One region of the Paenibacillus salivarius genome, then DNA from elsewhere that is predicted to be linked to it. Evidence: a T-box and tRNA genes for the amino acid it is inferred to sense, from the RefSeq annotation. Region 1 holds a T-box; the other holds one or more tRNA genes.

What was found. The T-box of region 1 lies ahead of ileS (isoleucine--tRNA ligase). A T-box ahead of a tRNA ligase gene usually reads a tRNA of that ligase, here a tRNA-Ile.
Region 2: it encodes a tRNA-Ile, which carries the amino acid that the T-box ahead of ileS (isoleucine--tRNA ligase) is inferred to sense. The anticodon was not compared.

The regions. Positions count from the first base shown of each region.
Region 1 is NZ_CP195592.1:2,179,036-2,187,578, forward strand. Features, by position in the region: gene ACSFXJ_RS09685 (cell division protein SepF) at 1-438, shown strand, start outside; gene ACSFXJ_RS09690 (YggT family protein) at 476-721, shown strand; gene ACSFXJ_RS09695 (RNA-binding protein) at 731-1,513, shown strand; gene ACSFXJ_RS09700 (DivIVA domain-containing protein) at 1,585-2,097, shown strand; T-box leader at 2,154-2,433, shown strand; gene ileS (isoleucine--tRNA ligase) at 2,497-5,592, shown strand; gene ACSFXJ_RS09710 (DUF5665 domain-containing protein) at 5,699-6,067, shown strand; gene ACSFXJ_RS09715 (TraR/DksA C4-type zinc finger protein) at 6,054-6,791, opposite strand; gene lspA (signal peptidase II) at 7,013-7,510, shown strand; gene ACSFXJ_RS09725 (RluA family pseudouridine synthase) at 7,507-8,454, shown strand.
Region 2 is NZ_CP195592.1:283,563-292,105, reverse strand. Features, by position in the region: gene ACSFXJ_RS01415 (cache domain-containing sensor histidine kinase) at 1-951, opposite strand, end outside; gene ACSFXJ_RS01410 (sugar-binding protein) at 1,102-2,910, opposite strand; gene ACSFXJ_RS01405 (hypothetical protein) at 3,187-3,549, shown strand; gene ACSFXJ_RS01400 (nucleoside triphosphate pyrophosphohydrolase) at 3,686-4,009, opposite strand; gene ACSFXJ_RS01395 (5'-nucleotidase) at 3,996-4,958, opposite strand; tRNA gene ACSFXJ_RS01390 (tRNA-Gly) at 5,246-5,316, opposite strand; tRNA gene ACSFXJ_RS01385 (tRNA-Pro) at 5,325-5,401, opposite strand; tRNA gene ACSFXJ_RS01380 (tRNA-Leu) at 5,408-5,490, opposite strand; tRNA gene ACSFXJ_RS01375 (tRNA-Gly) at 5,515-5,586, opposite strand; tRNA gene ACSFXJ_RS01370 (tRNA-Gln) at 5,591-5,665, opposite strand; tRNA gene ACSFXJ_RS01365 (tRNA-His) at 5,688-5,763, opposite strand; tRNA gene ACSFXJ_RS01360 (tRNA-Arg) at 5,788-5,864, opposite strand; tRNA gene ACSFXJ_RS01355 (tRNA-Gly) at 5,866-5,940, opposite strand; tRNA gene ACSFXJ_RS01350 (tRNA-Leu) at 5,946-6,029, opposite strand; tRNA gene ACSFXJ_RS01345 (tRNA-Lys) at 6,041-6,113, opposite strand; tRNA gene ACSFXJ_RS01340 (tRNA-Asp) at 6,140-6,216, opposite strand; tRNA gene ACSFXJ_RS01335 (tRNA-Met) at 6,249-6,322, opposite strand; tRNA gene ACSFXJ_RS01330 (tRNA-Val) at 6,342-6,417, opposite strand; tRNA gene ACSFXJ_RS01325 (tRNA-Glu) at 6,431-6,505, opposite strand; tRNA gene ACSFXJ_RS01320 (tRNA-Ser) at 6,527-6,618, opposite strand; tRNA gene ACSFXJ_RS01315 (tRNA-Asn) at 6,623-6,698, opposite strand; tRNA gene ACSFXJ_RS01310 (tRNA-Ala) at 6,705-6,780, opposite strand; tRNA gene ACSFXJ_RS01305 (tRNA-Ile) at 6,800-6,876, opposite strand; rRNA gene rrf (5S ribosomal RNA) at 6,914-7,030, opposite strand; rRNA gene ACSFXJ_RS01295 (23S ribosomal RNA) at 7,095-8,543, opposite strand, start outside.

The sequences.
Region 1 (8,543 bases):
AATCGATTCATGAACTTCTTAGGCCTGCAGGAGGAAGAGGAAATAGTGGAACGCGAAAGCTTAAGGGACCAGGCTGAACCGGAATTTGAAACCCCGAGCTTCGAAACCCGTAGAAATCAGAGGGGAAGCAATGTGGTCAGCATTCATTCGCAAAAGAACGTCAAGGTGATTCTTTATGAACCGCGCTCTTATGACGAAGCCCAGGAGATCGCGGATCATTTGCGTTCACACCGGAGCGTCGTCGTCAACCTGCAGCGGGTTCGCAACGACCAGGCGATGCGAATTATCGATTTTCTGAGCGGTACGATCTATGCGTTGAGCGGGAGCATTTCCAAAATTGGAGGAAATATTTTCCTGTGCACGCCGGATACCGTAGAAATTCAGGGAGCGATAACCGAAATATTGACCGAAGATTACGATTACAACAAAATGAGGTGAAGTCAGCTTGGGAAACACGATCGATACGATTGTTTCAATGATTTATAATATTTACACCACTTTGATCATTATTTACATTTTAATGTCTTGGCTTCCGAACGTCCGGGAAAGTTTTATCGGCGAGCTGCTAGGAAAACTTGTCGAGCCGTTTTTGGCCCCGTTTCGCCGGTTTATCCCACCGCTTATGGGAATGATCGATTTTTCCCCGATCATAGCGTTATTCGTTCTCCGTTTGGCGGCAATCGGCTTGAGCAGCGTGCTCAGATATATCTTCCCGGGGTAATGCGGCATGATGCGAACAGACATCTATGAACATTTCAAACCGGAAGAGCGCCAGTTTGTTGACCGGGCTTGGGAATGGGTCGTGAATGCGGGAGATTATCACGAAGCGAAGCTGAGCGACTTTCTCGATCCGAGACAAGGGCAGATTTTGCAAATGCTGGCGAACCGCCATCCGGACGTTGCCTTAAGGCTGGACGGCGGTTATGACGGCGCGGAACGGCGGAGGGCCTTTATCGCTCCCGATTACCGGGATCTCGAAAGTGAACCGATGCGGCTTAAAGTGCTCAGCATCACTTCCGTGGACCAGAAACTGGCTGAGCTTGCCCATGGCGATTATTTGGGGGCCATACTTGGCCTCGGTCTGAAAAGGGACAAAGTCGGGGATATCCATGTCCGAGAGGACGGATGCCACGTCCTTGTTGCGGAGGAGATCGCTCCGTTCATTACCTTGAATCTGCATCAGGTGCACCGGGCAAACGTGATGACCGACATCCTGGAATTGGACGCTCTGAGGACTTCGGAAACCGAACTCATGCCGCTGGACTTGACGGTGGCTTCTTTGCGTTTAGACGGCATCGTCAGCGATGTTTTCAGGTTAAGCCGCAGCAAAGTGCTGGCGCCGATCAAGGCTGGCCGTTGCAGAGTAAATTGGCGAACGGAAGAGGATCCGTCCAAGCTGCTTAAAGAAGGAGACGTCGTTGCCCTGCAGGGATTCGGGCGGTTCAAGGTGCTTGAATGTGACGGGGTGACCAAAAAAGGCAGACTTCGTGTCAAGATCGGTAAATTTCTGTAAAGGATTTGCAGGAGATCGGCAATTCCTGTCGAAATTATGTGGAAGTTGAATTTCATTAGGAGGTACGGAGTATGCCATTGACACCGCTGGATATACATAATAAGGAGTTCTCCAGACGCATTCGCGGCTATGATGAAGACGAAGTGAACGAATTTCTTGACCAGGTCATTAAAGATTATGAAATCGTGATCCGCGAAAACAAGGAGCTGCATAATCAACTTCTTGCCGTCCAGGAGAAGCTGGATCATTTCGCAAATATCGAAGAGACGCTGAGCAAGACGATTATCGTGGCTCAAGAGGCAGCGGACGAAGTGAAAAACAACGCGAAGAAGGAAGCCCAGCTGATCGTGAAGGAAGCGGAGAAGAACGCGGACCGGATCGTGAACGAGGCGCTTTCCAAATCGCGGAGAATCGCCATGGAAGTCGAAGAGCTGAAGAAGCAGGCTTCGATTTACCGGGCGCGTTTCCGCACTTTGGTGGAAGCCCAGCTCGATTTGCTGAGCCAGGAAGGCTGGGAATCTCTGGACAGCCGGGAGCGTTCACTGGACCAGGACCGGGACCACGAGATCAAAGAGATTTACTAGGACAAGCCTCCTCCGGGTTGACATACCCGGCGTAAATCAGTTATAAATACATTGATATGGATTTGATGATGGGAATACAGTACGCGGCGGTCATTGTTCCCCAGAGAGTTGGCGGGTTGCTGAAAGCCAACGTTCAAGACGCTGACGGAAGATCCTCCCGGAGAAGCCTGGCTGAATTCCCGTATAGGGAATCGTAAGTCAGGCCGGAAGCCGACCGTTATCCTGGCCCCATATGAAGCGTATGGGATTAAGGTGTCATGCATGCCGTCGAACGGTTTAGGTTTCGGTTATGCATGAAATTAGGGTGGTAACGCGAGCGCAAGTCTCGTCCCTTTCGGGGCGGGGCTTTTTTTGTTCGTTAAACTTGCATTCAGGAATAAAGGAAAGGAAGAGACAAACATGAAAAAAGTCGATGTCAAAGAACAGGCCCGCACCCGCGACCTGCGTATCTTAAACAAGTGGAACAGCGAGAATACGTTCAAACGCAGTATCGAGAACCGGGAAGGCCGTCCGAATTACGTGTTTTATGAAGGTCCGCCGACCGCCAACGGCATGCCGCATATCGGCCACGTCCTAGGTCGCGTTATCAAGGATTTTGTAGGCCGTTATCAGACGATGCGGGGCTACCGGGTGGTACGCAAGGCCGGATGGGATACGCACGGGCTTCCGGTCGAATTGGGCGTGGAGAAGGCGTTGGGTATTTCCGGAAAGCAGGAAATCGAGAAGTACGGCATCGAAGAATTCGTCAAAAAGTGTAAGGACAGTGTGTTCGGTTATGAAAAACAGTGGCGTGAATTTACCGAAGCGATCGCTTACTGGACCGACCTGGACGATCCGTATATTACGCTGGACAACAAATATATCGAGAGCGTATGGAACATCCTGGCCACGATTCATGATAAAGGCCTGTTGTACCGCGGTCACCGGGTAAGCCCGTATTGCCCGTGCTGTCAGACCTCGCTCAGCTCCCATGAAGTGGCGCAGGGCTATGAAGACGTTAAAGATCTGAGCGCCACCGCCAAATTCAAACTGGACGAAACCGGCGAGTATGTGCTTGCATGGACGACGACGCCTTGGACGCTTCCTGCTCACGTCGCGTTGGCGGTAAATCCGGACATGGAGTACGCCAAAGTTAAACAGGAAGACGGCGTATACATCGTCGCCAAAAATCTGGTCGAGAAAGTAATGAAGGGCGACTATGCGGTTCAGTCGGTCGTTAAAGGCTCCGAACTGGTCGGCAAAACGTACGCGTCTCCTTTCAGCTACATCAAGGCCGAAAAAGTAAACGTGATCGTTGGCGCTTCGTTCGTGACGGATGCGAGCGGTACGGGGATCGTTCATATGGCTCCCGCGCACGGGGAAGACGACTACCGGACATGCCGCGAGAACGGCATCAGCTTCGTAAGCGTCGTGAACGGCCAAGGCCGCTATACGGAAGTCGTGAGCGATTTTGCCGGACGTTTCGTCAAGGATTGCGATCTGGATATCGTTAAAACGTTGTCGGAGAGAGGCCTCCTTTACAGCAAGGAAAAATACGAGCACAGCTATCCGTTCTGCTGGCGTTGTAAATCCCCGCTCCTGTACTACGCGATGGACAGCTGGTTCATCGAAACGACGGCGGTCAAAGATCAGCTGATCGAGAACAACAACTCGGTGACCTGGTACCCGGGTCATGTCAGGGAAGGACGTTTCGGGAAGTTCCTCGAAGAGCTGGTAGACTGGAACATCAGCCGAAACCGCTATTGGGGAACGCCGCTCAACGTCTGGGTGTGCCAGGATTGCGGCGAGCAGTTTGCTCCGCACAGCCTGGAAGAGCTGCGCGCCCATGCGGCTCATGAAGTAAGCCCGGACCTGGAACTGCATAAACCTTATGTGGATGAAGTCAAAGTCCGTTGCCCGCACTGCGAGGGAGGCGTGATGGAACGGACGAGCGAAGTGATCGACGTTTGGTTCGACAGCGGCTCGATGCCGTTCGCTCAGCACCATTACCCGTTCGAAAACGTGGAGACGTTCGAAGAGCAGTTCCCGGCCGACATGATTTGCGAAGGGATCGACCAGACCCGCGGCTGGTTTTACAGCCTACTGGCCGTATCGACGCTCTTTACCGGCAAAGCGCCATATAAGGCGGTAATCGCGACTGGCCACGTCCTCGATGAGAACGGCCAAAAAATGTCCAAGTCCAAAGGAAACGTCATCGATCCTTGGGATATCATCAACGAATTCGGCACCGACGCGTTCCGTTGGGCGCTTCTGTCCGACAGTGCGCCTTGGAACAGCAAGCGGTTCTCCAAGGGAATCGTGGGTGAAGCCAAATCCAAAGTCGTGGATACGCTCGTCAATACGCATGCGTTCCTGACTTTGTATGCAGGTATCGACGGTTTCAAACCGGAGGAGCATGAGTATCGTCCGTCCGCCAACAAGCTGGACCGCTGGGTTCTGTCCCGGTTGAACAGCTTGATTCTGATCCTTGAAAAAGGATTGGCCGTCAACGACTTCGTGAACACCTCCAAAGCGATCGAGTCCTTTATCGACGAGCTCAGCAACTGGTATATCCGCCGTTCGCGCGACCGTTTCTGGGGCAGCGGGCTTGGCGAAGACAAAGTGTTCGCTTACCAAACGCTGGTTCATGTGTTGCTGACGTTGTCCAAAGTCATGGCTCCGTTTACGCCGATGCTGTCCGAGGATATTTTCACGAATCTCGGCGGCGGGGAGAGCGTGCATCTGACCGATTATCCGAAAGCGGACGAATCGCTGATTGATCCGGAGCTCGAAGCGGATATGGAAAGCGCCCGCCAAATCGTGGAACTGGCACGGAATGTCCGTAACGAAACCGGGATCAAGACGCGCCAGCCGTTGTCCAGCCTGATCGTCTCCATGGACCGCGACTTCAAGGTTGCTGAATATGAGGAGATCATCAAGGATGAGATCAACGTGAAGGCGATCGAAATCGAGACGAGCGACAGCGGGTTCGTGGACTTTACGTTAAAGCTGAACCTGAAGGTAGCCGGAAAGAAATACGGCAAAAATGTAGGCTTCCTGCAAGGCTTCCTCAAGGGACTCCCGCCGGAAGAAACGCTTAAAATCGTGGAAAACGGTAGCGTGAACGTTACTTCGCCGGAAGGGGAAGAATTGAACGTTACCGAAGAAGAACTGCTCGTCGAAAAACAGGCCAAATCCGGCTTCGCTTCGGCTTCCGGTTACGGAATCACCGTTGCGTTGAATACGGACATTACGCCGGAACTGGAGCAGGAAGGATGGGTGCGCGAAGTCGTGCGCGCCGTCCAGGATACCCGCAAAAAGCTGGATCTGAAGGTCGAGCAGCGCGTGCATTTGACGCTTGACGTCGACGATGAGCTGAAGGCGGCGATTCAAGCCTTTGAACATGTGCTTCGCGAAAATGTACTGATCACCGACGTAGATTTCGGCCAAGCGGAAGGGCAAGCGGAAACGGTCGATCTGGGCACCAAAACGATCACGGTGTATATTCGTCCATAAGACGATCATACTAGGATTAACCAAGAAGGAACGAGTCCGGGGCGTGAGTATCCTCCTATAAGGAAGATAAACCCCGCGGCTCGTTTCATTTTTCTCGGAGGTGCCGATGAAGCGTCGAAAACGGAGGAGAGATTCCCTGGCCAAAACGGAAAAATACGAAGAGCCGATCCCCGTGACTCCCGAAGAGCAAATGGGGGCCTTATACAGGCTAACCTTGCAATGGACGCGTGAGCTGGAGAGATCCAGAATCACCGAGTACACGCAGCTCCTTAACCGGCCCTGGCGTTTAGTATGGCTGAATGTATTGTCCGGCACGGCTCGCGGCGTCGGAATCGCGATCGGATTTACTTTTTTCGCCGCAACGATTATTTATGTGCTTCAGGTCCTGGGTGCTCTCAACCTGCCGATTATCGGAGATTATATCGCCGACATCGTCCGGATCGTGCAAAGACAACTCGAGCTTAATACTTATTAGACCCGGTTCCGAGGGAATCTTCGCTTTCCAGATGCTCGGTAGCCTTCATATGCTTGCGGTATACGCCGTTCCGGTAGAAAAATACATTATTTCCGTATATATCGGTGGCGACGAAGGATTCATAGGGCTCGACAAAGCCGTCGAGTTCTCCGGACGCTTCGATTTCCATATCGTTGTAATCGTCGATTTCGTTATCCTCCGCGAGGGCGGGAGAATTGGATGTCCCGTAGCTCTCCACGATCTGCCAGGCATCTTCTCCGTCAAAGCCGTTTTGGTCGCTTTGCTCGTCGAGGCTGGTTCGGCCGAACGGAGGCATCAGAAAAAGCTCTTCGACAGGGCGGGAAGCGGAAACGAACGTTTGCGGGCTGTCTTCCTTGCAATAGGATGTTTCCGGTATCGCCTTCAACCGCTCATAGCTGATCGGTTCACCGCATGTTTCGCAATAGCCGTATGTGCCTTCAGCTATCCGTTCCAGCGCTTCTTCAATCCGGACAAGCATGAGTTCTTCGTTCTCGATTAACGCGATATCTTTGCCTCGTTCAAACATCTCGGTTCCGACGTCCGCGGGATGGTTATCGTTCGTTGAGAGCTCTCCAGTCGTATCCCGCAAGGAGTTGCTGAGGCCGTTATGGTCTTGCTCTTTCAGCCTGCGGACAATATCGTCCCTGGCGGCCAAAAGGTCGGATTTAAGCTCGGCAAGTTGCTCGTTCGTCAGGTGGGACATGAGAAATTCTCCTTTCGGTATTTCCTTGAAGTCAATTCGTAATACGGAATCGTACAGCTATTTTACGCAAATGCATGACGTTTTACCTAAGGAAAATCCTTTCGCGCATGGACGGGCCAATTCCCGCTGTGCTACAATATATGAGTTCTTAGACGTGGTTAATTCTGCCTGGATTTTTATTGATCCGGAGGAATAATGAAAAAAATGAGGTGACTTCCCGCGTGATCTACTTTCTGATCGCATTGATTGTGTTTCTTGTCGACCAAGGGACGAAGTATCTGATCGCTACCGGCTTGTCCATTGGCGAACAAATTCCGGTCATTGGCGACTTCTTCCTGATCACTTCCCACCGAAATACCGGCGCGGCATTCGGCATTCTGGAAGGAAAACGCTGGTTTTTCATCGTAATCACGACGGTGGTTGTGGCAGGCATTGTTTGGTATATAACCAAAATCAAATCTTCACCGAACAAACTGCTTCCAACGGCGTTATCGCTTGTATTGGGCGGGGCCGTCGGCAATTTTCTCGACCGTGCCGTCAGCGGCGAAGTAGTTGACTTTTTGCAGTTTAATTTCGGTTCTTATACGTTTCCGATTTTCAATGTGGCCGACTCCTGCATTGTCATCGGCGTGGCACTGATCGTGCTGGATTCATTGCTTGAAATGCGTCGGGAAAAACAAGCGAAAGCCGGAAGCAGCGAACAAGAGGAGCAGGTATGATTTCGGATCATTCTTTTATTGACGCTGAAGAAGAGAGCATGGAATGGACAGCCGATGCCGAGGCGGCCAAGGAACGGATCGACAAATTCGTCAAGGCGCAAACCGGCGAACAATTTTCCCGGAGCCAAATTCAACTGTGGATTGAACAGGGGAATATCGTCGTTAACGGCAATCAGGTGAAAACGAATCACAAAATCGCTGCCGGAGACGTCATTTCCCTAACCGTACCGGAAGCGGAACCGGTAGAGATCGTTCCGGAGGACATTCCGCTCGACATCTACTATGAGGATAGCGATGTTATCGTGGTGAACAAGGAGCGGGGGATGGTCGTACATCCGGCTCCGGGGCACGCCAGCGGGACGCTGGTCAATGCGCTGATGCACCATTGCAAAGATCTGTCCGGAATCAACGGGGAGCTGCGTCCCGGTATCGTCCACAGGATCGACAAGGATACTTCGGGGCTGATCATGGCCGCCAAAAACGACAAGGCTCATGCTTCCCTTGCCGCCCAGCTTAAGGAACACTCCGTAACCCGCAAATATTTTGCGATCGTCCACGGCAACGTCAGCCATGACCAGGGGACGATTGACGCGCCGATCGGCCGCGATCCGCAGGACCGCAAGATGTACACGGTAATCGAACGGAACAGCAAGCATGCGGTAACTCATTTTCAAGTGGCGGAACGCTTTGGCGATTACACGCTGCTGGAGTTGAAGCTGGAGACCGGCAGAACGCATCAAATCCGCGTGCACATGAAGTTTATCGGCCATCCGCTCGTGGGGGATCCGATGTACGGCCGAAGCAAAGGAATCAAAATGTCGGGACAGGCGTTGCATGCCGCCGTGCTCGGATTTGTGCATCCGTCCAGCGGGGAATATTTGGAGTTTACCGCTCCGCTTCCCGCCGATATGGAGGATGTATTGCAAGCGCTCCGTAACCGGTAGGCTTGAACTTTAAATAAGCATCTTTGATCAGGCTGTGCGGTAGGCACGGCAGGAGCAAAGGTGCTTTGTTTTTTGTGTAATGAAATGAA
Region 2 (8,543 bases), 1.9 Mb from region 1:
CGCCAGGAGCACCAGCGATTGGTTTCGCGGCTCCATGCTGTTGTTCGGCGAAACGCTCACGAACTTCCAGTTGTAAGGCCCGCCCGATAAATAACTCACCGTATATTGGCGGGAACCGAAATCCATGGGCAAATACCCTGAATCGCTTTGCTGGAATTGTTCCTCGAGCATCGCCTTGTTTGCATGCAGAAGCTCATTAAAGACCGCGCCGCTCTGTTCATCCGTCGAATCGGCGACAATGGTCCGGTTGTTTTCGTCCAAAATCGCGATTTGCATGGAACTTCCGTTCAGCAGATTGGAATAGGCCTGTACAAACGCTTCATCCTTGATATTGATGACCAGCACCCCGAGAGGGGCGGTGTTATCGATATCCCGAATCAATCGGATAAAAGAGACGGTATTGCCGTCGGCATTTCCTGCGGCCCCCGTTCCGTCGTCCAGCCTTAAGATGTATCTTCCCTTATTGTTTACCACTTCTTCATACCATGGGGCTTCCTCGATATTTGCTTCTATGTATGCCGGCAATTCCTGGGTCGCGACCGAAAAGCGGTGTCCCGAATTGTCGTAAATATGGACCGAATCGATGATCGGAACCGCTTGCATCAAATTGTATAAGTAGGCGCTAACCTTGGACTGGGTTGGCAAGTTGGCGTAAACATCCCCCTGCCGCAACAAATTTTGCAGATTATGATCCGAGAAGATCATTTTGGAATAATTGTTGACGTTCTCAATCATCAAATCCACGTTCGTCCGTATGGAAGTGATCGTCTGCAACGACGCCTCGTTGATTTTCTTCTGCGCCGAGTTCGCGGCAATCTGATTCAGTACCAAATAACTGATCCCGACCGTCAGCAAAATGACCAAGAAATAAGCAAACGGGATTTTGAATGCCAATTTCTTGGGTTTACCGTAACTTAAAGCTCGAATGCGATCCATGAACCGTACCTTCACCGTCTGGCCCCCCGCTCTTTATGCCTTCATCCACAAAACCCATTATAACGATCGTCTTTCGGATCGGACATGGTAAACATACCCAAGGCCTCCTGCCACGCCAGGGACAAGAGGCCTCGGATTTACGGTCACTACTCGCGGAATATGAACCTATTGGAACAGGTCAGGCAAAATGTCGTAAATATACTGGTTCACCCAGTTCCAGGCATGCGTGCCGCCGTCGCCCACGATGAAGTAGAAGTTTCCTTTTTTCGTATCCGATGAATAGATAAAGGAATCCGTTAATTTCTTCATCGCATCGATCTGAGGCTTCAAGTTGGGATATGCGATATCCAGATCGCCCGTTGCGCTGAAAATGTAGTAATCCTGCGGCTTATAACCCGCATCCTTAGCGACTTTGGCAAGGTATTCCGCCGTTTCCTTAGGCTTGCTGCCTCCGGCCCCTTGGCCCAATACCCAGCTGTCTCCGCTCAATGGCAGGTAATACTTGAAATAGTCGAGGTTATGGATAAAGGTATACCATGTTGTGACCGAACCCATGGAGAATCCGCCGAACGCCCGATGCGCCCGGGATGCTTTCAAATCGTCCAAGCTGGCGGATTTTGCGTATGTGTGATACTTGGTTTCCACCAACGGGACAATGTTGTTGATCAATTCCTCATGGAACAGGGCGGTATCATTTTTCCCCCCATAAAAAGTCGGCGTGACCACGATGAGCGGTTCAATGTCGCCTTTAGCGATCATATTGTCCAGAATTTTCTTCAATTCCTTGCTCTGGCCGGGTCCGCCGAAGATGAGATCCTCATTTTCCCCGCCGCCATGCATCAGATAAAGGACGTTATATTTCTTATTTGAATCGGATGGATCATAACCATGCGGAAGGTAAACATGCAGTTTCTTGTCGTCCATCCCGTTCGTTAAGTTAGGTGCTTTATACGTTAAACTCTCGATCGTCCCCGGCTGATCGCTCTCCGTCCGATACGCGTCCGGAACCGCCTTGAAATATTTCTCGTTGGCCGCATCTTCCGTCATCTGCAGTTTGGCTACCGCATTCTTGATGGCGGCGGCTTGCTCATCCCATTGTTGTTGGGTGGCTTTCTTGTCGTTCAGCACGTTGGAAGCGATCACCTTCATCAAAGCATCCGTCACGACGTCTGGATTTTTATAAAGGGTGAAGTCCAGCTTCATCGTGCTTTGGATTAAATTCAGGAGATCATAAGGGTTCACTCCGCTGACGTCTCCCTTGGTCTTTCCCGAAAGGACGATTTCACCGAATTTCCCCGTATCGTTCCATGCGCTGCCCGTCGAATCGAACACATTCAAGGTACCGATCCGTTCCGATCCCTTCGCATCATTGATCTGTAACTCGATGCCAAGCACCTTTCCGTTTTCCGGCTTCGCCTTGAGTGCAACTCTGGCTTCGATGACATAGCCGCCATCCGTCTTTTTCGCAGCCGTGTAGAAGCGCCCGGCATCTCCGTTGTCCACGGACTGGGCATTATCGACGTTGACGCGGAAATGTAAATCGTCCAGGCCGTATTCCTGGGTCTTGTCATTGTTTTCGTCCAAAAACCACTCCAAAGAATCTTGCATATAGGGCGTGACGGACTCGACGGATAAGTTCTTGTCTTGGACCTCTGCCAAAATGTACAGGGCCCGGTCATCCCACAAAGCCTTGAACGTTGCGGAAGCCTCCACCCCGTCCGAACCGTGTTTAGGCGAAACCGCTTGCGCTTTGCTCCATGCCTTATCGATGTTGCCGTCAATCACGGGCGAGCCGAAGTCGGCCACCATTCTGCCTTGGGAGTCGAAGCCGCTCTTCCCTGGAGGTGCAGGCTTACCTGGATTTACAGCTGCAGAAACCTCGGTCCCCGAACCGGGAACATTCGTAAAAACCATGGATACAATAACCAACAACATCATCATGGATTGCAGGAACAGCTTTCTTCTTTTCTTCATCAAAAAATATCTCCTCCTACCGCCAGTTATGTTTACCCGTGTTTCTCACGACTCTTCCGCCTACGCCTCGTAGAAGCGCTTTCACGATTACCCTCCCCAAATGGATTTGTTGGTTCACCCCATATTTTAGGGAGTGGTCTGGGATTACTACATTCAAAAATCGAGCATCGGCTTTCAAAATTCGAACATGTCAACGAAAACCTTCCGAAAAGGAAAAAGCCGCATTTTGTCGAAAACATCTAGAATGAATTTTCAACATAGACAGGAGAAGCAACCATGAAGCGCATGTTTTCAAAATGGATGAGCAGTAAACCGAATGTGAACAGGTTAACGGAACAGAAGTGGGCTTTGAACACGGTGATGATTATCGGAGGATTCCTCGTCGGAGCCGGGGTTGCCGATTGCCTGATGTCACTCGACCACCTGGATGTAGATCAATTGGCCCGGGGCCTGACCATTTTTAGCGCGGGCGTTACCATTTGCGTATTAGTCGATAACACCAAAGCGCAAAAAGAGACCAAAAAAATCCACTTGGAGACACAGCTTCAGTTGAAGAATATAGAGGAGAAGCTGGAAGCGATCTATCAGTCCCAGCAGGTGACGGAGAGGGAAGTGCGGGAGATGAGAGGGGATCATTAACAAGGGTAAGCCTTGACATGAATAATTCGTCGTGGCACTTTCATCTAAGGTAATGTTAGAGAGGGTGCCCGAGTCATTTTCTCAACTCGGGCGATCGACTCGCAGGTTACTTACCGCTATCAGTTTGTGACTTGGCCTAGTCAGTAACATCGATCAAATACACCCGGTCCTGAAATCCACCCCGGGCTTTGGCTTTCTTTTCTCTTAGTGCCTCAAGCTCTTCCCATGTAAAACCATGCATGGCTGTTAGTGAACGAATCACTTCAAGCATGTCGGCCAGCTCTTCCAATGAATCTTTGGAGTTTTGGGCGGCGAAGTATTCCTCCGACTCTTCCTTGAGCTTGATGAGCAACTCCTTTTTATACTCATCCTCATCCAAAATACGCGTGTTACACTCCTTGCCGGAATCCTGAATCACTTGCGGAATAAGATCTCGGACGAGTTTATTATAAACGGGCATGGTTATCATCCTCTTTTTTACCGGACATGAGATTGGTAACACCAAAAGGCACGTGAGCGGAAGGTGAGATGCTGGATACCCCCTCAATATGACTGACTTGGTCATCAAAAAAGATATGAGGCCGAAATACCTTTAAAACTCTTCCTTTATCAATTCCGCCTAAGAAAAATGCCTCATCCACCCGGATGCCCGAGCCTCTTAAAGTGGTTACAACACGTTCATGTGCCGGGGCGTTTCTGGCTGTAGCAATAGCAACCCTGATCAAGGGAGTATAAGTCGGGTCTGTCTGCTTTCTCTCCCATTCGCGTTGTTGTAACCGTGCAACTTCTCTAATAAACCTGTATAGAGGGCCTGGCGGAAGAGCCTCATTTGCCCTCTTTTTCTCATTCTCATGAAAGCCTTGCATTCCTAGTTTTTGATATATATTTTCTGATGAATCATCAGCAATAATTCCATCAAAGTCAAAAGCAATACGCAATTCCGCTTCTTCTTCATCATCGACAAACTTACTTGGGAATACCTGTGCAGCAGGTAGGCCACTTTTCAAGGCCTCTCTGACATCATCGGGATTCGCAGAAAGGAACAGCGATGCGTTAAAGGCCTCCATATAAACATAGGGGTTAGATCCCGCGACAAAAGCAGCTCGAGAAATCGAAAGACCGTAATGTTCAATCGACTTAAACACACGAAGTCCGGTATCCGGATCATTTCTTGACAACAAAACCACTTCCACAGGCTGCTCGCTCGGATCCTGGCTATTAAATGCTAATAGGCGCTTTATTAGGGGAAAAGCAACCCCCGGTTCTAATACAACCTGCTCATTTTCACGCTGATATTTTCTATACTCCTCCTCTCCTTTTTCCCTATATACTTTATCTGATTCCTCGAGATCGAAGAGGGCACTTGAAGCAACGGCAACAACAAATTTTTCATCTATAGGATACGGCATTTTATCCTCCGCAGTAGGTTATTTGGGATATTATATCATAAAGCCGTCGTAGCAGATTTTCGTCGGACATAACCGTCTTAGGGGTGATAAACCTAAACTTTAGACTATAGTTGGAGCCATTTTCTCTAAAGCGTATAGTCAAAAGAAGCGGGCTGGAGGGTATTAAGGAGTTACGGTTGTTTCGAGGCTTATATCATAATGAATTTGGAGCAACAAAAAAACGCACTTCCCAGTGATCTTGCATATGGGTTAAGTGCGTTTCTCATTTTGAATCACGATCTCTAATAAGCGGGTGATGGGAATCGAACCCACGCTACCAGCTTGGAAGGCTGGAGTTCTACCATTGAACTACACCCGCAAAATAAATGGTCGGGATGACACGATTCGAACATGCGACCCCCTGGTCCCAAACCAGGTGCTCTACCAAGCTGAGCTACATCCCGTTACTATGGTGCCGGTGAAGGGACTCGAACCCCCACGGTTTCCCTCACGATTTTGAGTCGCGCGCGTCTGCCAATTCCGCCACACCGGCATATTTAATTGATAAGTGATTCGAAGCGGACGACGGGAATCGAACCCGCGACCCTCGCCTTGGCAAGGCGATGCTCTACCGCTGAGCCACGTCCGCAAAGTGGCTGGGGATATAGGATTCGAACCTATGCATGACGGAGTCAAAGTCCGTTGCCTTACCGCTTGGCTAATCCCCATCACTGTTTCAAAAGTATAAAATGGGGCGATCGATGGGACTTGAACCCACGAATGCCGGAGCCACAATCCGGTGCGTTAACCCCTTCGCCACGACCGCCGCAGAACTTTCTTATGAAAAAGATGGCGCGCCCTAAGAGATTCGAACTCCTGACCTTTTGATTCGTAGTCAAACGCTCTATCCAGCTGAGCTAAGGGCGCATGGAGCGGACGACGGGAATCGAACCCGCGACCCTCGCCTTGGCAAGGCGATGCTCTACCGCTGAGCCACGTCCGCATAAATGGTGCGCGTGGAGGGACTTGAACCCCCACGTCAATGACGCTAGATCCTAAGTCTAGTGCGTCTGCCAATTCCGCCACACGCGCAATTTAAAAAGTGAGCCATGAAGGACTCGAACCTTCGACACCCTGATTAAAAGTCAGGTGCTCTACCAACTGAGCTAATGGCTCTCATAAGCGAAACTAAGTTGTAAAAATGGCGGAGCCGACGGGATTCGAACCCGCGGTCTCCTGCGTGACAGGCAGGCATGTTAGGCCTCTACACCACGGCTCCACACTACTTTAGCATCCCTGTTCAAGGGATAATTGCGGGGGCAGGATTTGAACCTGCGGCCTTCGGGTTATGAGCCCGACGAGCTACCGGGCTGCTCCACCCCGCGTCAGTAAAATAAATCTATATGGTGGAGGCTGAGGGGATCGAACCCCCGACCCTCTGCTTGTAAGGCAGATGCTCTCCCAGCTGAGCTAAGCCTCCGAAATTGGTGTGTTGGTGACCCGTAGGGGATTCGAACCCCTGTTACCTCCGTGAAAGGGAGGTGTCTTAACCCCTTGACCAACGGGCCTTGCCTATAAAAGAAATATGATGGCGGAGAGAGAGGGATTCGAACCCTCGAGACGCTTGTGACGCCTACACGATTTCCAATCGTGCTCCTTCGGCCAACTCGGACACCTCTCCATAATGGCTCCCCGAACAGGACTCGAACCTGTGACAACTCGATTAACAGTCGAGTGCTCTACCAACTGAGCTATCAGGGAATATAATGGTGGAGCCAAGGAGGATCGAACTCCTGACCTCCTGCTTGCAAGGCAGGCGCTCTCCCAGCTGAGCTATGGCCCCAAATTTCATATGAACTTTATGGTGGGCCCTAGTGGACTCGAACCACCGACCTCACCCTTATCAGGGGTGCGCTCTAACCAGCTGAGCTAAGGGCCCTTAAATTTGGGCAAAAAAAAGCCCCATCAAGGGGATCGCTTGGCGGCGTCCTACTCTCCCAGGACCCTTCGGTCCAAGTACCATCGGCGCTGGAGGGCTTAACGGTCGTGTTCGGGATGGGTACGCGTGGAACCCCTCCGCCATCGCCACCAAACGGTTCAAGCGTTTTGATCGCCTGAAAACTGGATACGAAACTTCATTTGCATGTTTAGATCTTTTTGGATAAGCCCTCGACCGATTAGTACTGGTCAGCTCCACACATTGCTGTGCTTCCACCCCCAGCCTATCAACCTCGTCGTCTTCAAGGGGTCTTACATACTGGGAAATCTCATCTTGAGGGGGGCTTCACGCTTAGATGCTTTCAGCGCTTATCCCGTCCGCACTTAGCTACCCAGCTGTGCTCCTGGCGGAACAACTGGTGCACCAGCGGTGCGTCCATCCCGGTCCTCTCGTACTAAGGACAGCTCCTCTCAAATTTCCTACGCCCACGACAGATAGGGACCGAACTGTCTCACGACGTTCTGAACCCAGCTCGCGTACCGCTTTAATGGGCGAACAGCCCAACCCTTGGGACCTACTTCAGCCCCAGGATGCGATGAGCCGACATCGAGGTGCCAAACCTCCCCGTCGATGTGGACTCTTGGGGGAGATAAGCCTGTTATCCCCAGGGTAGCTTTTATCCGTTGAGCGATGGCCCTTCCATGCGGTACCACCGGATCACTAAGCCCGACTTTCGTCCCTGCTCGACTTGTCAGTCTCGCAGTCAAGCTCCCTTATGCCTTTGCACTCTTCGAATGATTTCCAACCATTCTGAGGGAACCTTGGGGCGCCTCCGTTACTCTTTAGGAGGCGACCGCCCCAGTCAAACTGCCCGCCTGACACTGTCCCCGCACCGGATCACGGTACCAGGTTAGAACTCCGATACGATCAGGGTGGTATCCCAACGGCGCCTCCACCGAAGCTGGCGCTCCGGCTTCCTAGGCTCCCACCTATCCTGTACAAATCGTATCAAAGTCCAATATCAAGCTGCAGTAAAGCTCCATGGGGTCTTTCCGTCTTGTCGCGGGTAACCTGCATCTTCACAGGTATTAAAATTTCACCGGATCTCTCGTTGAGACAGCGCCCAAGTCGTTACGCCATTCGTGCGGGTCAGAATTTACCTGACAAGGAATTTCGCTACCTTAGGACCGTTATAGTTACGGCCGCCGTTTACTGGGGCTTCAGTTCATAGCTTCGGGATTGCTCCCTAACCACTCCCCTTAACCTTCCAGCACCGGGCAGGCGTCAGCCCGTATACTTCGCCTTGCGGCTTCGCACAGACCTGTGTTTTTGCTAAACAGTCGCTTGGGCCTTTTCACTGCGGCCCCCTCGGGCTATTCACCCTACCGAGGCACCCCTTCTCCCGAAGTTACGGGGTCATTTTGCCGAGTTCCTTAACGAGAGTTCTTCCGCGCGCCTTAGAATTCTCTTCTCGCCTACCTGTGTCGGTTTGCGGTACGGGCACCTTCACCTGGCTAGAGGCTTTTCTTGGCAGTGTGAGATCATGACCTTCGGTACTGTAAATTTTCCCTCCCCATCACAGCCCAGCCTTAACGATGTGCGGATTTGCCTACACATCAGCCTCACTGCTTGGACGAGCATCCATCAGCTCGCGTCACTACCCTACT